4 regions of the Glaciecola siphonariae genome follow, and region 1 is predicted to be linked to each of the others. Evidence: predicted binding sites of a transcription regulator. Region 1 holds the regulator's gene; each other region holds the start of a gene.
What was found. Region 1 encodes MetJ, which represses methionine synthesis genes. Its sites were predicted from a motif close to TAGACGTCTAGACGTCTA; they were not measured.
Positions count from the first base shown of each region.

Region 2: the regulator MetJ is predicted to act here: its motif matches at 2,509-2,526, upstream of ACFO4O_RS06955 (homoserine O-succinyltransferase).
Region 3: the regulator MetJ is predicted to act here: its motif matches at 2,136-2,153, upstream of metK (methionine adenosyltransferase).
Region 4: the regulator MetJ is predicted to act here: its motif matches at 2,748-2,765, upstream of serA (phosphoglycerate dehydrogenase).

Region 1 is NZ_JBHSGU010000005.1:170,244-174,172, reverse strand. Features, by position in the region: gene ACFO4O_RS11950 (bifunctional GNAT family N-acetyltransferase/hotdog fold thioesterase) at 1-195, opposite strand, end outside; gene dtd (D-aminoacyl-tRNA deacylase) at 258-695, opposite strand; gene pip (prolyl aminopeptidase) at 692-1,639, opposite strand; gene ACFO4O_RS11935 (DUF2959 domain-containing protein) at 1,805-2,458, shown strand; gene metJ (met regulon transcriptional regulator MetJ) at 2,494-2,802, opposite strand; gene metF (methylenetetrahydrofolate reductase) at 2,941-3,828, shown strand.
Region 2 is NZ_JBHSGU010000002.1:1,253,179-1,257,107, reverse strand. Features, by position in the region: gene ACFO4O_RS06985 (hypothetical protein) at 1-96, shown strand, start outside; gene ACFO4O_RS06980 (hypothetical protein) at 116-361, opposite strand; gene ACFO4O_RS06975 (VOC family protein) at 522-866, opposite strand; gene ACFO4O_RS06970 (hypothetical protein) at 1,060-1,473, shown strand; gene ACFO4O_RS06965 (GNAT family N-acetyltransferase) at 1,554-2,009, shown strand; gene ACFO4O_RS06960 (TIGR02647 family protein) at 2,226-2,462, shown strand; gene ACFO4O_RS06955 (homoserine O-succinyltransferase) at 2,593-3,516, shown strand; gene ACFO4O_RS06950 (homocysteine S-methyltransferase family protein) at 3,629-3,929, shown strand, end outside.
Region 3 is NZ_JBHSGU010000002.1:1,769,021-1,772,949, reverse strand. Features, by position in the region: gene ACFO4O_RS09155 (M48 family metallopeptidase) at 1-736, opposite strand, end outside; gene metK (methionine adenosyltransferase) at 801-1,952, opposite strand; gene tkt (transketolase) at 2,388-3,929, shown strand, end outside.
Region 4 is NZ_JBHSGU010000002.1:1,688,540-1,692,468, reverse strand. Features, by position in the region: gene ACFO4O_RS08820 (DUF481 domain-containing protein) at 1-475, shown strand, start outside; gene ACFO4O_RS08815 (DUF481 domain-containing protein) at 587-1,330, shown strand; gene serA (phosphoglycerate dehydrogenase) at 1,499-2,731, opposite strand; gene rpiA (ribose-5-phosphate isomerase RpiA) at 2,866-3,525, opposite strand; gene ACFO4O_RS08800 (5-formyltetrahydrofolate cyclo-ligase) at 3,532-3,929, opposite strand, start outside.

The DNA of each region.
Region 1 (3,929 bases):
GGTATTAAGATGTACACGACCGCAAGCAACAATCTCGCCTTTGGCGTTTTTAACCATGCGATGTTCACTCACGCCCTCGTACTCGTCTTTTTCAGAGCCTTTTGGGTAGCCCCAAGGCTCGCGCAGCCATAGCCAGCGAAAGGCAAAATAAGCGTTAATATCTTGATCGCTCGTAGGTTTTTCTATTGTAAACAAGGTCTTCGCTCATCCATATAAATGCTTGGCTCTTATACAATAAACCAAAGTTATGCCCAGCACTATACCTTGAATTGAAAAGTCACCGGACCATCGTTAACTAAGGCAACTTGCATATCGGCGCCAAAGATACCCGTTTCGCAGTGGCCGTACTGCTCGCGCACATGCTGCACAAATTGATTGTAAATGCGCTCACCGTGTTCAGGGCTTGCCCCTAACGAAAATCCAGGTCGATTGCCTTTATCAGTTTGCGCTACAAGCGTAAATTGCGATACAACTAGGAGTTTGGCACCTACATCTAGCAGGCTCAAATTCATCTTACCCTGCTCATCTGCAAAAATACGGTAGTTCATGACTTTACGCGCTAATTTTTCAACTTCGTTGCTGCCATCTTCTTTTTCTATACCGAGCAGCAGCAATATGCCTTTATCGATTTGCCCAACGGTTTTGTTGCCTACCGTTACGCTAGCGCCTGCGACCCGCTGAATCAGACCAATCACGCCTGCGCCCTGTAGTTTAGCGCCAGCTCATCCATAATCGATTTCAGCGTACTCTTGATGGCCGGTTCAGACGCACTATGACCTGCATTGTCAATAATATGCAGTGCGCTATGCGATAGGGCTTTATGCAGGTGGTAAGCTGCCGATACTTGGCACACCATGTCATAACGGCCGTGCACGATGTAAGTAGGGATGCGTTTAATAATATGGGCGTGGTTGAGGATGTAGTTTTCGCTGATAAAACAGTGATGCTTTAAGTAATGACACTCAAGCAAGGCTAAACTCTTAACCTGCTGATTAGACGCAATTTCGCTTGAGGGTTGTTTATCGGGGATGAGTTTTGAAATGGCCCCTTCCCAATTAAACCAAGCACTCAAGGCTGCTCGTGCGATGTTGTCGTCACTGCTGCTGAACTGTTCAAAAAACGCGTCGGCGATTTCAGCAGAGCGATTGAGTTGACCGCTTACTTGCCCGTAAAATCGACTATAGGCATCTGGAAATACTTGCGCCGCGCCGCCACCAGGCTCTAAAAACCAGTCAAAATCTTGCTGGCGGGCAAGAAACACGCCGCGCAGTATCATCGTGCGTACTGACAGCGGATGGGCAATGGCATAGCATAAGGCCAAAGTAGAGCCCCAAGACCCACCAAACACATACCAGCTATCAATATTAAGATGCTTGCGCAGCACTTCGATGTCTTCTATTAGGTCGTCAGTGGAGTTGTGCTCTAAACAGCCAAAAGGCTGCGAGTGACCGCAACCGCGTTGGTCAAACGCAACCACCATGTAACGCTGAAGGTCAAAAGGCCACTGATAATTACCATTTATACCCGCCCCTGGACCTCCGTGAAGATACAGCACAGGGATGCCGTCTGGATTTCCTGCTACCTCCACATGGAGGGTGTGGCCATAGGAAACGGGTAGTTTAAAAGACTGAATAGACACGTCATCCCCTCGTATACTTATGCTTTTTATTGTTATGTAGTATGCTTACGTTCATTCTCAAGCCTAGGCTTACACAAGCAGGCAAAGGCTCAACAGGTATTGTAAGGCAGGTAAAGCGCTGATGCTTACAATCGCATGAATTAACGTACAGGTAAAGGATGCAACATGGTTCATAAAATATTTTTAGCAGCAGGCGCAATCGTGCTGATGGCGGGTTGCCAATCGGCTATAGACGATGCGTACTTTAGTATGTGGGATAAAATTGGCGTAGAAAAGCGCGACATCTTGGTTGACCGCGTTGAAGATGCACAAGACTCGCAAAAAGAAGCGCAGGAAGAATTTGCAGACGCTCTTGAAGAATTTAGCGCGCTGATTAATTTTGATGGTGGTGAGCTACAAGATGTATATGAAGAGCTTAAAGACGAATACGAAGACAGCAAAGAAAGCGCCGAAGAAGTATCAGATAGAATCAATAAAGTAGAAGCGGTTGCCGAGTCTTTGTTTCGAGAATGGGAAGAAGAGCTGGGTGAAATCACTAATGCTAACTTGCGCCGAGATAGCTCATCTAAACTCAGGACTACCCGACGTAATTATGAGGCCTTGATTCGGTCGATGCGCAAGGTTGAAGCGAGTATGGCGCCCGTGCTTGCCTCGCTACAAGACAATGTGCTGTATTTAAAGCATAACCTAAACGCGAACGCGATAAGTTCATTGCAAGGCGAATTAAGCACTATTAAGACCGATGTGGATGCGCTCATCAAAGAAATGAACGATGCCATAAAACAGTCTGACGATTTTATCGCCACTATTAAAAGCTAGGGCTTGGGCCAACTCGTTGCAAATGGGCGTGTTGGCTACTCTTCTGCCTCGGTTCCCATTTCTTGCATGATTTGACGCGCCTGTGCCGGTATACGATTTGGATTGTCTTTTCTCAAATCAGTGTCGTCGGGTAAAGGTTGTCCGGTAAAGGCGTGTAAAAACGCCTCGCACAATAATTCAGAGTTTGTAGCATGGCGCAGATTATTCACCTGACGGCGCGTGCGCTCGTCGGTCAGCACTTTAAGCACGTTGATAGGAATCGACACGGTCACCTTTTTTACCTGCTCTGATTTTTTGCCATGCTCTGCATAAGGGTGTATATATTTTCCGTTCCACTGCGCCATAATGTGTGCCGTTGTTTATTTTAATTATATGAAAAGTCTAACTGGAATAATAAAAAGGTCAATCTAGACGTGTAAACTGCTTGACGTCTAGACGCTATTTGCGTAGTTTAGACGTCTAAACGTCTATAAAGGTTTATTATGGTATCTTACGCACAGGGCATCGACGCGCTCAATCAATCGCTTTCTGAACTCAGAGACATCGACGTGTCGTTCGAATTTTTTCCGCCCAAAACGCCTGAAATGGAAAACACGCTTTGGAAGTCGGTTGAACGTTTAGCGCCATTAAACCCAAGCTATATGTCGGTTACCTATGGCGCAAATAGCGGCGAGCGAGACCGTACGCACGCTGTGGTTAAAAAAATCCATACTGAAACAGGCATTCCTACCGCTCCTCATTTAACCTGCGTTGATGCCAGCAAAGACGAACTTAAACAAATTGCGCAAGACTACTGGGATTCAGGCATACGCCGCATCGTTGCCCTACGCGGCGACTTACCAGAAGGTACTGAAAAAACCGATATGTACGCCAGCGACTTGGTGAGCCTGTTAAAAGAGGTGGCAGATTTTGATATTTCAGTGGCTGCCTATCCTGAAAAGCACCCAGAGGCGCGTAACGACCAATTTGATTTGCTCAACTTAAAGCGCAAGGCCGAAGCCGGCGCAAATGAGGCCATCACCCAGTTCTTTTTTGATACTAGCGTGTTTTTACGCTTTAGAGACCGAGCCGCTGCTGCCGGCATCGATTTAGACATTGTTCCGGGCATACTGCCGGTGACTAATTACCAAACCCTACAGCGCTTTGCAGGTTTTACTAATGTTCATGTGCCCGGTTGGCTGCATAAAATGTACGAAGGGCTCGACAAAGACGACCAAGCCACCCGTAACCTATTGGGCGCAAATATCGCCATGGATATGGTAAAAGTGCTGGCTAAAGAGGGCGTAAAGCACTTTCACTTCTACACGCTTAATCGAAGCGAACTGAGCTTTGCTATTTGTCATATGCTAGGTTTGCGCCGTCAGGGCTAGTTGACAGCTAACAAGAATATGCGCACGCAGCATCAAGGGAATTTGGTGCTGGCGCAAATAGCGAGTAAACTAGAGGTTCTTTCGCAAAGGGAACCGGCACA
Region 2 (3,929 bases), on a different contig from region 1:
CTCTTATTTTTTGATGAGAGTGGAGCGCTGTTTACTCGTAAGTTTGCGCTCGTTGATGCAGCACAATTGAAAGCAATAACGCGCGGGGATGACTAGACTTGCCGGCAGAATACCGTTAACTGTTGTTCAAGGCATCCAAGTCTTGATTTAGCTGATATTGCTTGTCGGTGACAATCGCTTCTAAGACTTCTAAACGCGTTTTGACCGATTCAAGCTCGTTTTTGATATTTGTGACTTCCGAGCTGCCTAACTTGGCATTCATTTTCAACATTTCTCGCTTGTGCCCGGTAAATATGCCAAACAGCGTAATGGGTAATACAAACAAGAACAAAATCATAAGTACAAATGTGGTGCCTTCCATATGCCTTCCTTAATCGTAAAAATGCAATAGCGAACACCCACAAGCATTACCTGATTTAAGCAATAGGTCAAAATTATAATGTTTCTGTTTGTAACAAATATGCATACATATTGATAAATGGGGCATCCTTGAAATATCAGCTCGCGAAGCTAACCTGCCATTAGGTATCTAATTGCGTTATGTGCAACAGCTCACCAACTGGCCCCCACAGATAAAACACCTTACCCCATGATTCTTGCTGTACGGGGGTGATTTTAGTTTTGTATTTGGAATGTGAACACAACTCAAATGCTGCATGAATGTCAGCTACACAAATTTGCAGCATGAAATTTTTGGCCAATTCTTCATTGTAGAAGCGCTGGAGAAAGAGCAGGCAATCCCCGTTTTCAAAAAGCGTAAGGTCATCGCTTACCCGTTCCCCGCTAAATCCGATTTCCGAATAGAAAGATCTTGATATCTCATAGTCCTTGCTCGGAACAAATGATTTTATATCTATTACATTCATTGTCATTTCCTGAGATTATTAACACCGAATTAAACTGCGCGGTTATTATGCACAAATACCAATTAGCCTCAAACCGCGTCCGTGTGGTAGTCAACTAGGTTCATACACCAATTTGGCTAGTTTCTCAGTTTTTGCTGACTCTAACCATTAGAGCTGACGGCTTGCATAGGCTCTACAAATCTAAGGAAGATCATTGAGATTATTTATAGTTATGTGTTTTCTGAGTGCCTTTGAGTCATATGCTTGCTCCGGTGAGGCTTCGGTTGACTTTAAACCATTCGTTATAGAAGTGGCTGAGAACCAAACCTTGGTGGAGCTAAGAATATTTTTTCCTATAAGTGACAAAGCGCAAAGTCCGATGTATTTGGACAGTCTTACTCTGCATTTACCAAATAAATTATCGGTAGAGCTAAATACTTTTGTTGACACATCATTGCAGGACTACTATCAGGCTGATCTAAAGATTGCTAGAGATATGTTCCAGAAAGCCCATATTATTGGCTCTTATGGATATAACGATATTAATGGGAAAAGTTTGAGTCTGTGCTCAAACTGGAAATCGTTTTCGATTACTGAATTATTAGCTTCAGAGATAATTGATGAATAACAAAAGTGTAAAGCGGATAAAACTGAACAGCGAATTTTCAAATTAAGTAATGGCCATAAATATCTTAAGGAAATTTTGAGATGGAAATAAAAAGGGACAATTTAGATGACGGCGAAGTCATCATGTTACTGGAAGAACACCTGGCAGATATGTACGCAACGTCCCCGCCTGAAAGTGTTCACGCGTTAAACGTTCAAGCGCTTAATTCGTCTAACATAACTTTCTTTAGCGCATGGATAAACGGCACTATTGCTGGCTGTGTTGCCATCAAAAATCTTGACTCTCAAAACGCAGAGATTAAATCAATGCGAACATCTCATCATTTTAGAGGGCAGGGGGTTGCATCAGAATTACTTATTTTTTTATTAAGCTTCGCAAAACAACAGGGGTATCAAAAAATTAGTCTAGAGACCGGCACTCAGAAATATTTTCTGCCGGCCCGTACCCTCTATAAAAAATTTGGTTTCGCAGACTGTGGTCCATTTAGTGACTACAAACTAGATCCTAACAGCCACTTTATGAGCCGCGATCTCTGAATTTGGAAATCCCCATAATAAGGCAATTTCGATGCTTGTTTTCTGCGTGAGTGCATGAACATCGTACGTGGAAGGCTTGTGAGACAACTAACAGAGTTGCCCCAGCGCAAGCAATTGATTTAAATACGCCGCGAATGATTTGACTCAATCTCAATTATAGCCAATGATGCAAACAGCACTTAGCCATGACTAACCCAATTCAAAAAGAGGTATTCGATGTCGTTCGATTCAAATATGCTTGCAGAGTTAAACCTGATTTTAAAGTTTCCCAATAAAAGCCTGATGCAGGGGCTTAAAGTGCATAAAGATGCTGCACCAGAAGTAATCGGGGCAGCCCAACGTTTGTACGAAAAGGGCATAGTGCAGCAAGCAGACGGCGGCTATTTAACTGATTTAGGTCATGATTTAGCCGAGCACGCTCAGATACTGCAATCGGCACTTGCAAGCAAATAAATTTATTAACTTTGGCGGCTGTCCATGCTGCTTCTGAATAAACGTTTAGACGTCTAGACGTTTATTCTTGACATTCTATACCATTGAGCCAAAATAGCCGTATGTTTAATCACACGGTTTATCACTGGCCATGCCAATAAAAATACCTGCTGAACTTCCCGCGCTTGAGGGGCTATCTGCCGAAAACATTTTCGCGATGGATAACGAGCGCGCGCTTAAGCAAAACATCCGCCCGTTAAATGTGGGTATTTTAAATTTGATGCCCAACAAAATTGAAACCGAACTGCAAATACTCAGGTTGCTCTCCAATACGCCCTTACAAATAAATATAGACTTGATTCGTATCGATGAAACCGCGCCTAAAAACACCCCAGCTTCGCATATGAATGCTTTTTACCACTCTTTTAACGAAGTAAAAGATAAAAAGTACGACGGACTCATAATTACTGGTGCGCCTTTGGGCAACATTGAATACGAAGATGTAAAGTACTGGGACACAATGACCACGCTGATGGACTGGAGTAAACGTAATGTGCAGTCCACCATCTTTTTATGCTGGGCAGCGCATGCCGCGATGTATCATTACTATGGGGTGGAGCGTGTATTACGCAGCGCAAAATTATCTGGTGTGTTTGAACATAAAGTCTTAGATGAAAAAAACGAATTGATGCGCGGTTTTGACCCTTACTTTTGGGCGCCGCATTCGCGAGTGGGCGAAATTCCCGCTGCCGATTATGAAAAAGTGCCTGGCTTAGAGGTGTTGGCGCAGTCTGATGACGCAGGTGTTTACATCGCGGCTACGCAAGACAAACGTTTGGTATACGTCACGGGCCATCCTGAATACGACCCAAACACGCTTGACCAAGAGTATCAACGTGACCTAGAGGCGGGCTTGTCTCCTGATATACCTAATAACTATTACAAAGGCGACGACCCGCAACAAGATGTTATGATGAGATGGAAGTCTCATGGTAATTTGTTTTTTACAAACTGGCTCAATTACTACGTGTATCAGACAACGCCATTTGATCTAAATGACATAAAAAACGATTAAATTAGGCGTGTGCGTGCAATATAGAATAGCGCAGGTAAACAACGCAGATAAAGCAGCGCAAGTTAACGTAGCGCAAGTAAGATTAACCCCCCTCGATTGACAGGATTATGCAGTGACCACAACCGCCAATAAAATTCGTGAACTTGCCGCCAAGCGCGTATTGCTGCTAGATGGCGCCATGGGCACTATGATTCAAGAACATAAGCTTGAAGAGGCTGACTACAGGGGCGAGCAATTTAAAGACTGGCATTGCGATGTAAAGGGCAACAACGACTTACTTGCAATCACGCAGTCAAAGCTTATAAAAGACATTCATTTGGCCTACTTACGCGCCGGCGCCGACATTATTGAAACTAACACTTTTAATGCAACCGCCATCTCCATGGCCGACTACGACATGCAAGACCATGTTG
Region 3 (3,929 bases), on a different contig from region 1:
GCGTCTCAGGTGCCGGGTGAGTCGACATTATTTCCAAAGGGCGCTGTCCTGAACTTGCTGCGTTCATGTTTTTCCAAAGATCAACTGATTGGCGAGGGTCAAAACCCGCCTTTGACATTAAATCTAAGCCAATAATGTCTGCCTCGCTCTCGTGTGCGCGGCTAAACGGAAGCGCAACGCCTACCTGCACACCTAAACCGAGAGCTGACATAATAGCAGGTGTTTGCTGTACATCATTCGCTTTGAGCGCTTGGTTTACGACCTCTTGGCTCACGCCGATAAGTGTAGAGTGGCTCATACGCTCATTCCCGTGTTGAGCGAGCACATGACCTACTTCATGGCCAATCACCGCTGCCACTTGGTGCTGATTCTTAGCCACCTCTAAAAGGCCCGTATATACGCCAATTTTTTTACCGGGTAGGGCGAACGCGTTAACCTGCTCAGACTCAAATACAACCACTTCCCAAGCGTCAACATCAGCGTTGTCACCTAGTTGGCGAATTATGTTGTCGGCAATACACTGAACAAACTCATTGGTCACGGGCTTATTTGAGATGGGTGTTTGTTGTTTCATGCCGGCAAAAGCCTGAACACCCGACTGCGCTAACTGCTCATCAGAATACAGAAGTACTTGGCTTCTTCCGGTAGGGGAGGTGGTACAAGCGCTGAGTACACTGACGACAAAACCAAGCGCAACAAGCGCTCCACTTCTTTTACTTACTAGCGTATTGCTCATATTGTTAAACCTCGATTAGTACCTGCTTTGTATAATTATTATAATGCAACATTTTAACGCAGCATTATAGCGCTGCATCATCGCGCAATACAGAGGCCTTATCGGTTTGTTCCCATGGAAACTCTTCACGGCCGAAGTGACCGTAGGCAGCCGTTGGCAGGTAAATCGGGCGCTCCAAGTCTAGCATTTGAATAAGCCCATAAGGACGCAAGTCGAAGTGGCGCTTAACCAATTCAATAAGGGCCTGCTCGCTAATTTTGCCGGTACCAAAGGTGTCGATATTAATAGAGGTGGGTTCTACAACGCCAATTGCGTAAGACACTTGAATTTCACAGCGCTCGGCTAAGCCTGCCGCTACAATGTTTTTGGCGACATAGCGGCCCGCATATGCGGCACTGCGGTCAACTTTGGATGGGTCTTTGCCCGAAAAGGCGCCGCCGCCGTGACGAGCCATACCGCCGTAGGTATCTACAATTATCTTTCTTCCGGTGAGGCCGCAATCGCCCATCGGGCCGCCTATTACGAATCTTCCAGTGGGATTAATATGAAACTTAGTGTTTGCGGTCAACCACTGTGCCGGTAATACAGGCTTTATGATCTCTTCCATCACCGCTTCGCGAATGGTGGCATTGTTTACACTATCGCAATGCTGAGTAGACAGCACCACAGCGTCAATGGCTACAGGCCTATTGTTTTCATATACAAATGTGACCTGTGATTTTGCGTCCGGGCGTAACCATGGCAATTGACCATTTTTACGCAGCTTAGCTTGTTGCTGTACCAATCGATGCGAATAGGTGATGGGAGCGGGCATCAGCACGTCGGTTTCGTTGCTAGCATAGCCAAACATAAGACCTTGGTCTCCAGCACCTTGCTCTTCGGGGGATGCACGGTCTACCCCTTGATTGATGTCAGACGATTGTTTTCCGATGGCGTTTAGTACCGCACACGACTCACCGTCAAAGCCCATATCCGAATGGGTATAGCCGATATTTTTCACGGTTGTGCGGGTAAGCTCTTCAATGTCTACCCATGCGCTGGTGTTGATTTCACCGCCCACTAAGACCATGCCGGTTTTTACAAATGTCTCACACGCTACGCGTGCTTTTGGATCTTCTTTTAAAATAGCGTCGAGTACTGCATCTGAAATTTGGTCGGCAATTTTATCTGGGTGACCTTCTGAAACTGACTCTGAAGTGAATAAGCGTGAAGTCATTTAGTATCCTGTTTAACAAAATGATATTGAATATTAATAAGTATGAAAGGTTAAGCCGTGTTGTACTGCGCCAGTCTTATGATATGCGACCGCGCCGTACCTTTACTTAGTATCCGCAGATATTACGCAGATATTACTTAGTATCGGCAGATATGACCTTTGTATGCGCGTAAGTATAGTATATTTCCGTCTAGACGTCTAAAAGTCTATTTGAATTATCCATATTTACTGAGCGGATGTTCGCTTTGGATCATAAAAACTTATGATGACGATGGGTCGATTGCGGATTCATTGTGCAGATAAAAGCCTAAACATTGAGTAAAAAAAACAAATCAAAAGTGTTAATTAATGATTGAAGTGCTCTACACCCTGCGCCACAATGCGTAGTCTTAAATGAGGCATAACGCCCAATTTGGTATATTTAAAGGAGATTACATGTCATCACGTCGCGAACTCGCTAATGCTATTCGAGCCCTCAGTATGGATGCAGTACAACAAGCAAAATCAGGACATCCTGGCGCACCGATGGGAATGGCTGACATCGCTCAAGTATTATGGTGCGATTTTTTAGCGCACAATCCTAAAAATCCAAACTGGGCTAACCGCGACCGTTTTGTATTATCTAACGGTCATGGCTCAATGTTACTTTATTCATTGCTCCACCTCACAGGCTACGAATTGCCCATTGAAGAATTAAAACAGTTTCGTCAACTTCACTCGAAAACGCCGGGCCACCCTGAATATGGGTATGCGCCGGGTGTAGAAACGACTACCGGTCCATTAGGTCAAGGCATTTCTAATGCCGTGGGTATGGCACTCGCCGAAAAAGTACTAGCAGCTCAGTTTAACCGCGACGACTTTGATATTGTTAATCACTTTACCTACGCATTTTTAGGCGATGGCTGCATGATGGAAGGCATTTCTCATGAGACTTGCTCGTTGGCCGGCACGCTGGGTTTAGGGAAGTTAATTGCATTTTGGGATGACAACGGCATCTCGATTGATGGAGAAGTAGAAGGTTGGTTTAGCGACGATACACCAAAGCGTTTTGAGGCTTATGGTTGGCACGTTATTTCTGGCGTAGATGGTCACGACCCTGCACAAATCGCTGCCGCGGTCGAAAAGGCTCAAGGCCAAACCGACAAACCTACGCTGATTTGCTGCAAAACCACCATCGGTTTTGGGTCACCAAACAAGCAAGGTAAAGAAGAAAGCCACGGCGCGCCCTTAGGTGATGACGAAATTGCGCTCACGCGTGAGGCACTTGGTTGGTCTCATGCTCCTTTTGATATTCCCGCCGACATCTATTCAGCTTGGAACGCAGCAGACAAGGGCAGCGAATTAGAATCAGCATGGAACGAAAAATTCTCGAAATATCAACAGGCTCATCCGGAGCTAGCACAAGAGTTTATTCGTCGTAAAACCAATGTGTTGCCAAGCAATTGGCATAAAGACGTAACAAAGTATATCAATGCTCTGCAAGACAACCCACAAGATATTGCGACCCGCAAAGCGTCGCAAAATACATTAAATGCATACGGTCCTATGTTACCAGAACTGTTAGGCGGCTCTGCTGACTTAGCCGGTTCGAACCTCACTATTTGGAAAGGTTGTAAGGGCGTGAGCGCTGATGATGCCAGCGGCAACTACATTTATTACGGCGTGCGTGAATTTGGTATGTCTGCGATGATGAACGGCATCACGCTGTATGGCGGTTTCAAAGCCTATGGCGCAACCTTCTTGATGTTTATGGAATACGCTCGAAACGCAGTGCGTATGGCTGCGATCATGAAGCAGCCGGCGATTTTTGTGTACACCCATGACTCGATTGGCTTGGGCGAAGATGGTCCTACCCATCAACCGGTAGAGCAACTTGTGGCGCTTCGTAGTACCCCTAACTTAGATAACTGGCGTCCATGCGATCAAGTTGAATCGGCAATTGCATGGAAAGCCGCAATTGAGCGTACCGATGGTCCT
Region 4 (3,929 bases), on a different contig from region 1:
GCAAATATCAACGCAGTTTGACTATAAACTACTAAACCCTAAATATCGTCTGTTTGGATTTGCCGAGTACGACGATAATCAGTTTTTACAATTACGTCATCAACTCACCGCCGTAGCCGGATGGAGCCATTTAGCGTGGAAAAGAGAGCACACAGAGTTTCGATATAGTTTTGGACCCGGATGGACCCGTTCTGAACAAGAGGATACCGGATTTGTACTGCAAGAGATGATTGTTAGGGCAACAGCAAACTATGCCTATCGGTTTGAAAATAACGCCCGATTTCGTCAATCGATTACCGCTGAAATGGGCGAAGTAAACTCAAAGGCGAAATCGCTTACGTCAATTAGCGCTAAAATATTTGAGCGTTTAGCGATGAAGTTCAGTTTTGAAATGTCTTTGGACGAAAATGTGTCGCGAAATGTAGACAACTTTACCACGCAGACCAGTATTTCTATGGTCTATCAGTTTTTTTAATTGGTTTGTGTGCGCATTTTGTTTACCATGCTCATCAAGCTATATAGGCGTTCTGCCTGCTCGGTTATAGTTTCTTAAATCACACTAAAAATAATTGGATGCGCTATGAATATTAAATCTCTTTCTGTTGCCGCTTTGCTTGGCTTTGCCTCTTGTGCAGTCGTTGCCCAAGAAGAGGAAAAAAAATCTTTTACTATGGACGGTGAGTTCGGTTTTATACTGACGACCGGTAATACTGAAACGACGTCGATTGCTTTGGGAATAAATGCCAGTCAAGAGTTAGAGCAATGGAGCAATGTTTATTTGTTGGAAGGTCTTTACAAAGAAGACAGCGATGTAAACGCTGATGGTGAGGAATTTAGTAGGGTGACTGAGCAAAAGTTTTTTGCATCAGCACAGGCAAATTATAAGCTTACCAATCCGGATCACCGTCTCTTTGGTTTTGCATCTTATGAAGACAATAGACTAGGTGCCTTTGCATACCAAGGCACAATAGCGGCTGGTTGGAACCAGTTGGTATGGGAAGACAAAAGTTCGTCCTTTGATTACAGTGTTGGTCCAGGTTATTCTTTTGCAGAAACACAAGAAGGTGAGAGCGTCAATGGTGCGATAATTAGGGGCGCTGCTAATTACGTTTGGAATATTTCTGATACCGCAAAATTTACACAGACCTTTTCTACAGAATATGGCTCTGATAACGTCAAGTCTCGTGCTGAAACTGCACTAACAGCTCAAATTGCTGGCGACCTTTCTTTAAAAGTGTCTGTTAAGTTTGACCATAATACAGATGTGGCTGAGGGACGTGAAAAGTTAGACACTGAAACCGCAGCGACTTTGGTTTATAACTTTTTCTAAATGTTACTGAGACCGCAATTTGCTAATCAGGTAAATGCATTCGTCGCGCATGCAAATTAAGCAAAGTAAGCAAGATAAAACGGCTTAGACACATAGATACAAAAACGGCGCATCCTTTTGGTAGCGCCGTTTTTTATATTGATATTGCGTGTTGCTATTAGTTGCTTGTTACCAGTGCAGCATCCGCGTTTTGATAGTACCTTCAATTTGCGTAAGGTGCTCAAAGGCTTCTTCGGCATTTTCTGCATCTACATCTACCACTACGTAGCCAATCTCTTCATTGGTTTGTAAATATTGCGCAGCGATGTTGATGCCTTTGTTGGCAAAAGCTTGGTTAATTTGCGTCAGCACGCCGGGTCGGTTTTTGTGAATGTGCAACAACCGCGAGCGGTCCACATGCGCAGGTAAAGACACCTCAGGGAAATTAACCGCTGAAAGCGTGGAGCCGTTGTCTGAATACTTAATAAGCTTACCGGCTACCTCAATCCCAATATTTTGTTGAGCCTCTTGTGTGCTACCGCCTACATGTGGCGTTAAAATAACGTTGTCGTACTTGCGCAAGGGAGATTCAAATTCCTCGCTGTTAGACTTTGGCTCTATCGGAAATACATCAATCGCCGCGCCATTGAGTCTGCCGTTATCTAGCGCACTGCAAAGAGCGTCAATATCAATAATGGTGCCCCGAGCCGCGTTAATTAAAATTGCGCCGGGCTTCATTTCATCGAGCTCTTTTTTGCCAATCATGTTTTGCGTGTGGGTAGTTTCTGGCACATGTAGGCTAACAACGTCAGAGGTGTTCAGCAGCTTTTTAAGCGACTTAACCTGCATAGAGTTACCCAGTACTAACTTATCTTCAATATCGTAAAACTGAACGCGCATGCCTAAATGCTCAGCCAAAATACTAAGTTGGGTGCCAATATGGCCATAGCCGATAATGCCAAGGGTTTTGCCGCGTGCCTCGTAGGAATCTACTGCGCTTTTTTCCCATTCTCCGCGATGAGCTTTGGCATTTTTACTAGGAATGCCGCGAAGCAAAAGAATAATCTGGCCCAGAACGAGTTCAGCGACCGAACGGGTATTCGAAAAGGGCGCGTTAAATACCGGAATGCCGCGTTTTAAATGCGCATCTAAATCGACCTGATTGGTGCCTATGCAAAAACAACCCACTGCAACGAGTTTTTTTGCGTGCTCTACCACGGTGTCGCTTAACTGTGTTCGCGAGCGAATGCCCACAAAGTGTGCGTCTTTTATTTTTTCAATGAGTTCCGCCTCTGGGAGGGACGTTTTTAACGACTCAATGTTAGTGTAGCCAGCACTCTCAAAGGTTTCTAAGGCACTGTTGTGCAAACCTTCTAATAACAATATTTTAATTTTATCCTTGGCTAACGACTTTTTACTCATATGGCTGCTCTTCTAAAAGACATCTAGACGTCTAACTGGGTAGTAGGACGATAGCAAATTTTGCTCTGCGGGCAAAGCACAAATTGTTAACCTACCTATAATAAATGCTCATATTAAATGCTCGCAGTAAATGCTCACTGCGATATCTGTGCGCCGTTGTCGGTGCCGGTAATCACAATGTCTGCACCACGGTGTGCAAAAATGCCGTTACACACCACGCCCACAATCTGATTGATGGTGGTCTCAAGCTCAGGCGGATTCAAAATATCTAAATTAAATACATCAATAATTACATTGCCGTTATCAGTTACCACGCCCTGTCGGTACATAGGGTCGCCGCCGAGTTTAACGATTTCTCTTGCCACGTACGAGCGCGCTAAGGGAATGACTTCAATCGGTAAGGGGAATTTGCCCAGTATGGGAACTTGTTTGGTGTCGTCTATGATGCAAATAAAAGTTTTAGCTACCGCAGCGACTATCTTTTCCCGAGTCAGCGCAGCGCCTCCGCCTTTGATCATGTGTTTGTGTTCTGTGATTTCGTCTGCACCATCTACATAAATATCAAAGCTGCCGACTTCATTTAAGTCAAACACTTCGATACCGTGATTTTTCAGTCGCTGCGTGGATGCCTCAGAGCTCGATACCGCGCCTTTTATTAGGTCTTGTTTTTCAGCAAGTGCGTCAATAAAGTAGTTCACGGTTGAGCCTGTGCCTACGCCCACTATGGTGTCGGCTTTTACAAACTGCATGGCTGCTTGTGCCGCAGCGCGTTTTTTATCATCTTGGGTCGTCATTGGAGCTTACTCACTTTTAAGGGCGGATTTACCGCGATAGAGTTGTGAAGGCGTTAATATGTAAGGTAGTGGAATGTCCCACGCTTGGGTAGGCAAACTTAAGGCTTTTTGAATATCGTGGGCCAGGCCAACCACGCGCACTGTGCTGCTAGGGTCGAACACTAAATTAGCCAGTGTACGATCAAAAAAACCTCCGCCCATGCCCAAACGGTTGCCCTGCTCATCAAAGGCAACAAGCGGTGTGAACAGTAGGTCGAGTTGTCTAAGCGGACATACGTCACGGCAGTCTAGCCGCGGTTCTAAAATACCAAAATGATTGGCGCGCATATGCGTGTTTTTTTTGTAGCGCAAAAACAGTAAGTGCCCATCGCTAAAGGGGTGTAGTACCGGCAAATACACTTCTA